2 linked regions of the Limibacter armeniacum genome follow. The protein of the gene in region 1 interacts with the protein of each later gene in a pairwise test. Links are inferred from orthologs where the notes say so. Each region holds a gene or a part of one and is shown in the gene's direction. Other genes may lie near its edges.

Evidence for each region.
Region 2: the proteins of V6R21_RS14255 (region 1) and V6R21_RS12045 interact in binary tests that used the Escherichia coli proteins (3 or more experiments, as listed by UniProt). The link is inferred for Limibacter armeniacum from one-to-one orthologs.

Annotation. Positions count from the first base shown.
Region 1 is NZ_JBAJNO010000008.1:2,024,487-2,029,193, forward strand. Bases 577-3,518 are described here. They hold V6R21_RS14255 (cytochrome c oxidase subunit I), read left to right. Parts: upstream 577-1,069; coding sequence 1,070-2,968; downstream 2,969-3,518. Other genes in these bases: V6R21_RS14250 (cytochrome c oxidase subunit II), read left to right, coding at 577-1,015; V6R21_RS14260 (hypothetical protein), read left to right, coding at 3,102-3,518. In the rest of the region: more of V6R21_RS14250, read left to right, coding at 1-576; more of V6R21_RS14260, read left to right, coding at 3,519-4,079; holA (DNA polymerase III subunit delta), read left to right, coding at 4,185-4,707. UniProt on the Escherichia coli protein: Cytochrome bo(3) ubiquinol oxidase is the terminal enzyme in the aerobic respiratory chain of E.coli that predominates when cells are grown at high aeration.
Region 2 is NZ_JBAJNO010000008.1:1,458,578-1,463,304, reverse strand. The notes cover bases 1,233-4,194. They hold V6R21_RS12045 (pyridoxal phosphate-dependent aminotransferase), read left to right. Parts: upstream 1,233-2,087; coding sequence 2,088-3,302; downstream 3,303-4,194. Other genes in these bases: V6R21_RS12040 (bifunctional heptose 7-phosphate kinase/heptose 1-phosphate adenyltransferase), read left to right, coding at 3,515-4,194; V6R21_RS12050 (hypothetical protein), read left to right, coding at 1,514-1,861. Outside these bases: V6R21_RS12055 (glucosaminidase domain-containing protein), read left to right, coding at 499-1,143; more of V6R21_RS12040, read left to right, coding at 4,195-4,492; lepB (signal peptidase I), read right to left, coding at 4,585-4,727. UniProt on the Escherichia coli protein: Shows aminotransferase activity with methionine and histidine as substrates, and to a lesser extent also with phenylalanine.

The DNA of each region.
Region 1 (4,707 bases):
ATTAGTAATTACCGGTACGATTCTAACAATTGCGGTACTCGCTTTGGTGTATCGTATCATTACATTGGTAGGAATCGCCAAGGGGGATTCGGAGCAAAAGGTCGGGACCAGCAACAAGATCAACGCGATCCTGTTCCCTATTCTTTTCTTTTTAGGTTTTGGGGGCATTTTCTGGTATTCCGGTATTGCTCAAGAATACTTCCTTCCTGAGGCAGCTTCTATTCATGGCAAAGAAACAGACCAACTTTTTTGGGTAACAATGGGTGTAGTATTCGCTGCATTTATGATTACACACATCCTGTTGTTCTTCTTCCCATTTATTTATCAGTACAATGAAAAAAGACCAGCACACTTTTATCCACACAACGATAAGCTGGAAATCATCTGGACAATCGTTCCTGCGCTAGTAATGACAGGACTTGTATTGTCAGGATGGAGTCTTTGGTCAGAAATTACTTCACCTGCTTCTGACGATGCAGTGAAAGTAGAACTGATGGGTAAGCAGTTTGCTTGGGAGATCAGATACCCTGGTAAAGATCAGGATCTGGGAAGGTACAGCGTGAAAAACGTTGACGCGACAAACTCAATGGGTATTGATTTCAATGACAAAAGCAGCTACGATGACTTCACTGCAAGAGAAATCTATCTTCCTAAGGGTAAAGAAGTAGAATTGAACATCAGAGCTTTGGACGTGCTTCACTCTGTATTCATGCCACACTTCAGAGTAAAAATGGATGCCGTTCCTGGTATGCCAACTAGATTCAAATTCACTCCTACTACGACTACAAAGGAGATGAGAGAGAAACTGAACAACCCTAAATTCAACTTTGAACTTGCTTGTACTGAGGTATGTGGTTACGGTCACTTCGGTATGAGAAAAGTAATCGTGGTTGTAGAGCCAGAAGAATATGAAGTATGGGTTGCTTCTCAGACACCTTGGTCTGAGAAAAATGCAGACTACGTAAGTGAGTGGAAAGCCAAGAAAGCTGAGAAAGCAGCTGTGGCTAAGAACTAATCACTAACTGAGAAGGAATCAAATTGTAAATCAGTTTAAAGAACTTTTATAGATATGTCATCTGTAGCTTTAGATATTGAAAACACAAAGCCGGAAGCTCATCACGACGAGCATGAGCACCACGGCAACTTCTGGACGAAATACATTTTCTCCACAGACCACAAGGTGATTGCTAAGCAATACCTGTTCTCAGGTATTTTCTGGGCATTGATCGGTGGTTCATTGTCTCTTTTGTTCCGTATTCAGTTAGGTTTTCCTGATGCTGACCTTTCTTGGTTGAAGCCGTTCTTAGGTCACTGGATCAACGATGCTGGTAAACTGGATACAAACTTCTATTTGGCAGCTGTTACAATGCACGGTACTATCATGGTATTCTTTGTATTGACAGCAGGTTTGAGTGGTACTTTCTCAAACTACCTTATTCCTTTGCAAGTAGGAGCTAGAGATATGGCTTCAGGTTTTATGAACGCCCTTTCTTACTGGTTCTTCTTTATTGCATCAGTAATCATGTTGATCTCTCTGTTCTTGGAGACTGGTCCTGCTGCTGGTGGTTGGGTAATCTACCCTCCATTGTCTGCACTTCCTCAGGCTTCTCAAGGTTCAGGAGATGGTATGACACTTTGGTTGGCTTCAATGGCAATCTTTATTGCATCTCAGTTGTTGGGTGGTATCAACTACATTTCAACTGTGATCAATATGAGAACGGCAGGTATGTCATTCTCTAAACTGCCTCTGACAATCTGGTCATTCTTCATTACTGCGGTTATCGGTACACTGTCATTCCCTGTACTGTTCTCAGCAGCACTGTTGCTGATCTTTGACAGAAGCTTCGGTACTTCATTCTTCCTTTCGGATATCTATATCCAAGGTGAAATGCTTCACAACACAGGTGGTAGCCCAATCCTGTTCCAGCACTTGTTCTGGTTCCTGGGTCACCCTGAGGTATATATCGTACTGTTGCCAGCACTTGGTCTGACTTCAGAGGTAATCGCAACGAACGCTCGTAAGCCTATCTTCGGTTACAGAGCGATGATCGGTTCAATGTTGGGTATTGCATTCCTATCGTTTATCGTATGGGCGCACCACATGTTCGTTTCAGGTATGAACCCATTCCTAGGTTCAGTATTTATGTTCCTGACTCTGATTATTGCGGTACCTTCAGCGGTAAAAGCATTTAACTATATTACAACGCTTTGGAAAGGTAACATCAGATTTACTCCAGCGATGTTGTTCTCTATCGGTTTGGTATCATTGTTTATCTCTGGTGGTGTAACAGGTATCATCCTTGGTAACTCTGCATTGGATATCCAGCTGCACGATACTTACTTCGTAGTAGCTCACTTCCACCTTGTAATGGGTTCTGCATCATTCTTCGGTATGTTGGCAGGTGTATACCACTGGTTCCCTAAGATGTTCGGACGTATGATGAACGACAAGTTGGGTTATGTACACTTCTGGTTGTCATTCGTAGGTGCTTACATGGTATTCTTCCCAATGCACTACATTGGTATTGCAGGATTCCCAAGAAGATACTACTCTTACACGAACTTCGACTTTACGCAGTCTTTCACTGACTTGAGCGCTATTATTTCAGTAGCAGCAATCATTACAGTGAGTGCACAGTTGTTGTTCCTGTTCAACTTCTTCTACAGTATATTCAAAGGTAAATTGGCTCCTAAGAACCCTTGGGGTGCTAACTCACTGGAGTGGACAACTCCAAGAGTTCCCGGTCACGGTAACTGGCCAGGTGCTATCCCAGTGGTTTACAGATGGCCTTACGACTACTCTAAGCCGGGTAGTGACAAGGACGGTTTTGGTGACCACATTCCTCAGCACATTCCTTTCTCTCAAACTCCTGAGTCTAACTTGGAAGGTGAGAAAGACCTGATCGCTTTGGAGCCTGAGCTGAAGAAGCTTGGAGAAGAGATTTACAAGAATGAAGACTTTCACTAAGAATCAGTGATAGTTCAGATATAAATGAAGCCCCACAATTCAATTGTGGGGCTTTTATTTTTTTGTAGACTAGCATTGAACCTACTATTTTAGCCCTTGATAGAAACATGACTGAAACCAGTTTTTTTAATATATGAGAAGGTATTTTTATTGGCTAATAATGCTTCTTTTGGGTGCTTGTAACCTAGGAGCAGTTGAAGACCCAAATTACTCGATCCAGTCCAGTTACTTCCCTTTGGAGGAAGGACGCTATGTTCACTATAATGTTACTGAGCGTAAGGTAGCAGAGCTAGGTGGAGAGCTAGGAGGTGGGTATGACAGTCTTTTTCAATATCAGTTGAAAGAAAAAATAGGAGCGTCATTTTCAAGCCTTGAAGGAATTGAAACCTATGAAATGCTGCGTTACAAAAGGACTGGAGATGAGGAGTCTTGGTTACTTGATTCTGCATGGTATGCCTATGTAGATAAGGGAAGGGTTGTGAAAGTTGAAAAAGGCTTGCCTTTTATTAAGCTACTTGTACCGCCACGTAAGGGACAGACTTGGGATGAGAATGCCATGAGTGAGCTGGAGACCAGTACAAGGGAGATTATAAGAACGCAGGCACCATATCTGTCAGAACAGGATACTTTCTTAAATACTGTCGTGATAGGCTTCTTAGGAGATCAAGAGTATTTGACTATCCAATATGCAGACTATACTGGTCTTAGATCCCTGTCACAGGATGTGTATGCAGATACTGTGGGGTTGGTTTCCTCTAATAATGTTGATTACAGGTTTGAGTTTGAGCCATTCACTTTTGACAATAAGATGGAAACCATTGAAGGAAATCCATTTTGTGAGTACCCTCAATCGTACATTTTTAATGATTCTACGCAGGTAAATGTGCCTAACCCTTTTTATATCAATGACAAGCTAGAATGTGAGGATAACCCGTACTTTGGGAAAACCTATGAGGAAATTGAAACAATGCTGACACCTATAAAAAGCTTCATTAGCCTGACGGCAGGAGCGGATGGTTTGGTGACCATCGAATGCATGGATCCTACCAAAGGAAAAGTGCTTAGTGGGTACTTTTCAGTACAGGAAGCATATCAATATGGTAAAGAATAACATATTTTAGCGTTATTCTGGCAAGCACTTTTTTCTATTTAAGAAACAAGGTGTAAATTGCAGATTGCATTAATTAAAGGGTATTTTTCACTTTTTTTGACCTCTATGGCACAAACAGCAGAGTCTGTTCTTAAGGATTTAGAAGCAAAGAAGTTCGCTCCTCTGTATTTTCTACAGGGTGACGAGCCTTATTTTATAGATAGCATTACAGAATTTATTGAACAAAATGCCTTGACTGAGGCTGAGCGTAGCTTCAATCAGTCTGTGGTATACGGTAAAGATGTTACCATGAATCAAGTACTGGAAAGTGCACGTCGCTTTCCAATGATGGCAATGAGACAAGTACTGATTGTCAAAGAGGCACAAGGAATTCAGGATATAGGAAGAAAAGCAGCGCAGGAGCAGTTGATTACCTATGCTCAAAACCCTGTACCTTCGACAGTATTGGTATTTGCTTTCAAGAACAAGTCCCTTGATGGACGTTCACAGCTGAAAAAGACCCTTGAAAAGCATGCAGTATTCGTTGATTCCAAAAAGCTGTATGACAATAAGGTACCAAGCTGGATCAAGCAACATTGCAAGCTGAAAGGTTTCAATATCAAGGATAGGGCAGTAGGGCTGTTGGCAG
Region 2 (4,727 bases), 570 kb from region 1 along the record:
CGATTCCTCACACAGACAGAACCTTCCTTTAAATGAATTTCAAATCAGACACTTATTATGTTTATTTACTGTGTTATGTGTAATATATTACATTGATAAATCCATTTTACACCTTTTAGATGAAACCCTATTTTTAGTCTTTCTAGCTAGGTTGACTCCTGAATTCACTTTAAAATTTTATATAATATTCGTAACACAATACAATATTTCCTACCATTAACCTGAAGTGAATTTCATGTAAACTTTGATGTTTTTATACATCTTACCCCCACACTTATACGACTAATAACATTGAAAAATCAATATATAATATCATATAAAAACTTGAAAAATCACCATAACACGTTAGTATTCGTTTACTAACCGTATTTTTTTATTCACATCTAATCTTCTACATTTGTTATCACACTAAAAACGAACCGATTTCGTACAAAGCTGAGAATCAGCAATAAGGTGAATTTCAAACATCTTATTATTTACCACCAAACTTATCTATTGATGAAAAAACTTATCTACACACTACCTCTAGTGTTGGGTTTGTTAATCATCCATCAGACAAACGCTTCTTCTTATAGTACAATTTCAGCTAATAGCTTTAAACCGTTTAACGCTGAAAAACAAAGAATGGCTTACATCACACAGTTATTTTACGCTTTTGACCCTGTTTGTCAGAAATACGGTATCAATACCAAAGTGGCAATCACCCAAGCTATTGTAGAGCAAGGATGGATCATGCGTGAAGACTACCGAATCTTCAACATTATGTCTGTTTCTCCAAACAACAGTAAAGTGGTTTATGACCATGGAGAGCGTCGTTATAGAAGATACCGTGTTTACCATTCACTGGAAGAGGCCATAGAGGATTATTGTAAGGTGTTAAGCAGTTACCCTACCTATCGAGCACATGGTCTATTTGAAACTATCGATCCTCACCGCCAGATCAAGGCTATTGTGGATGGAGGTTATGCAACCAATGTGCGTTATGAGGAATTGTCTCTGCGCATCTTGAATGAGTTTGTTTCTCCAATTGTAGATGACCTTAGAACACGTAAAGCACTGTTGAACCAGCAAGGCTTCAAAAAAGAAGCAATATATGGCATCAACCGCAACGATATTATGAGCCTGCGCCTCCCTATGGATTAAGGCTCATATACCGAATAAAAAGAAAGCCCTTCACTTGGAGGGCTTTTTTTTTCCCATGAAAATGCTTAGATTAAATCAACTCAATAAGGCTCTAATTACCCATACACCACATTAGACACCCAAAAAGTCATATTTTCGTATCTCATTTCTCCAATTCGGAAATTAGTAAGCCTTATAACTCTATTAACTGGCAAAACCATTTACTTATAAACCGCCAGCATGCTCTCTTCAGGTAATTGCATAATCAATCACCAGCAACGCAATTACTTTCATGTTAACTGCACGCATACCTTGTCTCCCAAGGCTACCGACATCGAACAGATGTACTTCCCTACACCCTTATCCATACTAAACACCTTACAAATACCCTATGAATTATATCTGTCATTTCTTTTCTATTTTACTATTAACCTGGTTTCAACCGAATGACACCCCTGAAGCCAATTCTACTGTCACCATAGAAATTGTTAGCCCAGAAAGAACTCACCTCAACTCCGTACTAGAAATTTATGATGATGGTGAACTAGTGGTTTCTTATGAATCAGAAGGTGTTATTCGAACAAAGATCCCTATTAAAGATTATAGCTTTCGCTTACTGCACTGTGAGCAAGAATACATCTTCAAGGCCAGCATCTACCAGAATAAGCAACATGTAGTACTGGTAATAGAAGAAGGAGACTGTCAAAAGCTCAAAATGGAAGAGCCTCTTATGATTTAAACCCACCATCAGCCTCCAAAAGGAGGCTTTTTTTAATAGCTTCTCAACCGCCTCTATTAGCTAAAAATAACCCTATTTCATCTCATTTTTGTTAATTTTTTCGTAATCTTACTCCCCGAAAAATGAGCCTTCTCCATATCCATTTATGATAATGTGCTTTCGTCTGATTTTTAATAAGACGCACAAATACAGAAGGCTTCTACATATTATCTATAATATAATTGTGATGAATTCAAATACACCTGCCCTTCAGCTATCAAACAGACTGCTGGCAATGGAAGAGTCTGCTACGCTTGCCATGCAAGTGAAAGCCAGAGAATTGCAAGCACAAGGACATAAAATAATCAACCTGAACCTTGGAGAACCGGACTTCCCTACTCCTCAACATATACAGGATGCTGCAGTAGCAGCTATTCAGGATGGCAAGTACTTCAAATACCCTCCTGTAGCTGGTTATCCTGAACTTCGTCAAGGTATCGCGGAGAAGCTTCTTAGAGACAATGGGTTATCATATACTCCTGAGCAAATTGTAGTCTCGACAGGTGCTAAACAGTCTATTGTTAACATTTTGTTGAGTATTCTCAACAAGGGTGATGAAGTAATTGTATTCACGCCTTATTGGGTTTCATACATTGAGCAAATCAAGTTGGCTGAAGGCACTCCTGTGCTACTTGAAGGTTCTATTGAAAATGACTTCAAACCAAATGCAGAACAACTAAAGGCAGCTATTACACCAAATACCAAAATGGTATTGTTCTCTTCGCCATGTAACCCAACTGGATCTGTATTTACAAAAGAGGAACTGAATGCCATTGCTGAGGTACTGAAGGAGCGTGAAGATATCTATGTAGTTTCTGATGAGATCTACGAGTTTATCAACTTTGAAGGCAAACACAATAGTATTGCGGAGATTGACTATATGAAAGAGAGAACCATTATCGTGAATGGTTTCTCGAAAGGATATGCCATGACAGGATGGAGACTGGGTTATATTGCGGCTCCTTTGGCTATCGCAAAAGCCTGCAACAAGGTCCAAGGACAAGTAACTTCTGGAACTTGTACAATCTCTCAACGTGCAGGACTTGCAGCCATCAATGGACCGATGGAAGCTACAGAAGAAATGAAAAAGGCTTACCTGAGAAGACGTGACCTTGTAAAAGGAGAGTTAGATAAAATCAAAGGTATCAAGACCAATAAACCTAAAGGTGCATTTTATATTTTCCCTGATGTTAGTGCCTTTTACGGCAAGTCTTTCAATGGGAAAGTGATCAAGGACTCAAATGACCTTGCCATGTACCTGCTGAATGAGGCACATGTTTCTATTGTTTCAGGTGCGGCATTTGGAGCGCCAAACTGTATCAGGATTTCATTTGCAGCTGCTGATGAAGATCTGAAGAAAGCTTGTGAACTGATCACTGAGGCTCTTGGAAGACTTAGCTAATACCAGTCAGAATAAACTATAAAAGAGACCTGTCTATACTGGGCAGGTCTTTTTGTTTCTTAAAATCAGGTTGCAGAACTGTTAATCAATTCATATGGGTTGCAATTCATAAGTCTGATCTTATAAATTTGCTGACTGTTTCATTTTAGGTAGTCAAAAGTGGATAATTCCTTCTTGACTTCCTTATTTCAAACTATAAACTAGACTACACCTTGACTATAGAAAAGACATTTGAGGAATTCAATCGCCTTAAAGTCCTGATTATAGGTGATGTAATGGTAGACTCATATATATGGGGAAAGGTTGATCGCATTTCTCCAGAAGCTCCTGTTCCTGTCGTCAACACAACGAGACGTGAAAACAGGTTAGGGGGTGCTGCCAATGTCGCCAAAAATATACATGCATTAGGAGCTACACCAATTCTGTGTTCAGTCGTAGGAGATGATGAGGATGGTATAATCCTTAAAAAACTTATGGAGGACATCGGTATTCCTACTGATGGTATACTGCAAAGCAAGCAACGTAGGACTACCGTAAAACACCGTATTTTGGCTGGCTATCAGCAAATGATGCGAATTGACTCTGAGGACACTCATGACATTGGGCATGAAGACACTGATATGCTGATCAGTAAAGTCAAGTCGCTGGCAGAAGCAGCTGATGTTATCATCTTTGAGGATTACGACAAGGGCGTATTACACGAAACGGCAATTCAGGAAATTATCCATTTTGCCAATGAAAGGGGTATACCAACAACTGTTGACCCTAAAAAACGTAATTTCCTAAGCTATGCAGGCGCTACACTATTTAAGCCGAACCTGAAAGAGCTTAGAGAAGGAATGAAAGCTGACTTCACTGGAGATGTAATCTCGGATGTAAAAGCTTCTGTTACTGCTCTTAAGCAACAAATGGATGTAACCAATGCCATGGTTACCCTATCAGAGCATGGAGTATACATCACTGACTTTAATCAGGAGTATCATATCCCTGCCCATAAACGCGAGATTTCGGATGTATCTGGTGCTGGTGATACCGTGATTAGTATTGCATCAGTCTGCTTGGCTCTAGGTATGTCTATTGATAAAGTTGCAGCGGTTGCCAACTTGGGTGGCGGACTAGTATGCGAGCACCTAGGTGTTGTACCTATTGATAAGAAAAGACTGCAAGAAGAAGCCCGTAAAATACTATAGCCTAAAAGGCATAGATACTTAATAAAGCAAAAAGGTTGAGCAAGTAAGTTGCTCAACCTTTTTTATTATAAAACCAATCAGCTATAGATAGCTTAATCGATAATATTGAAAATTCTATCCCAACGGATACCTTCAGGTCCCATTGACATCCAGATCATCAGTGCTTTACCAATGATATGGTCTTCAGGAACAAATCCCCAATAGCGTGAATCTTCCGAGTTATGACGGTTATCAC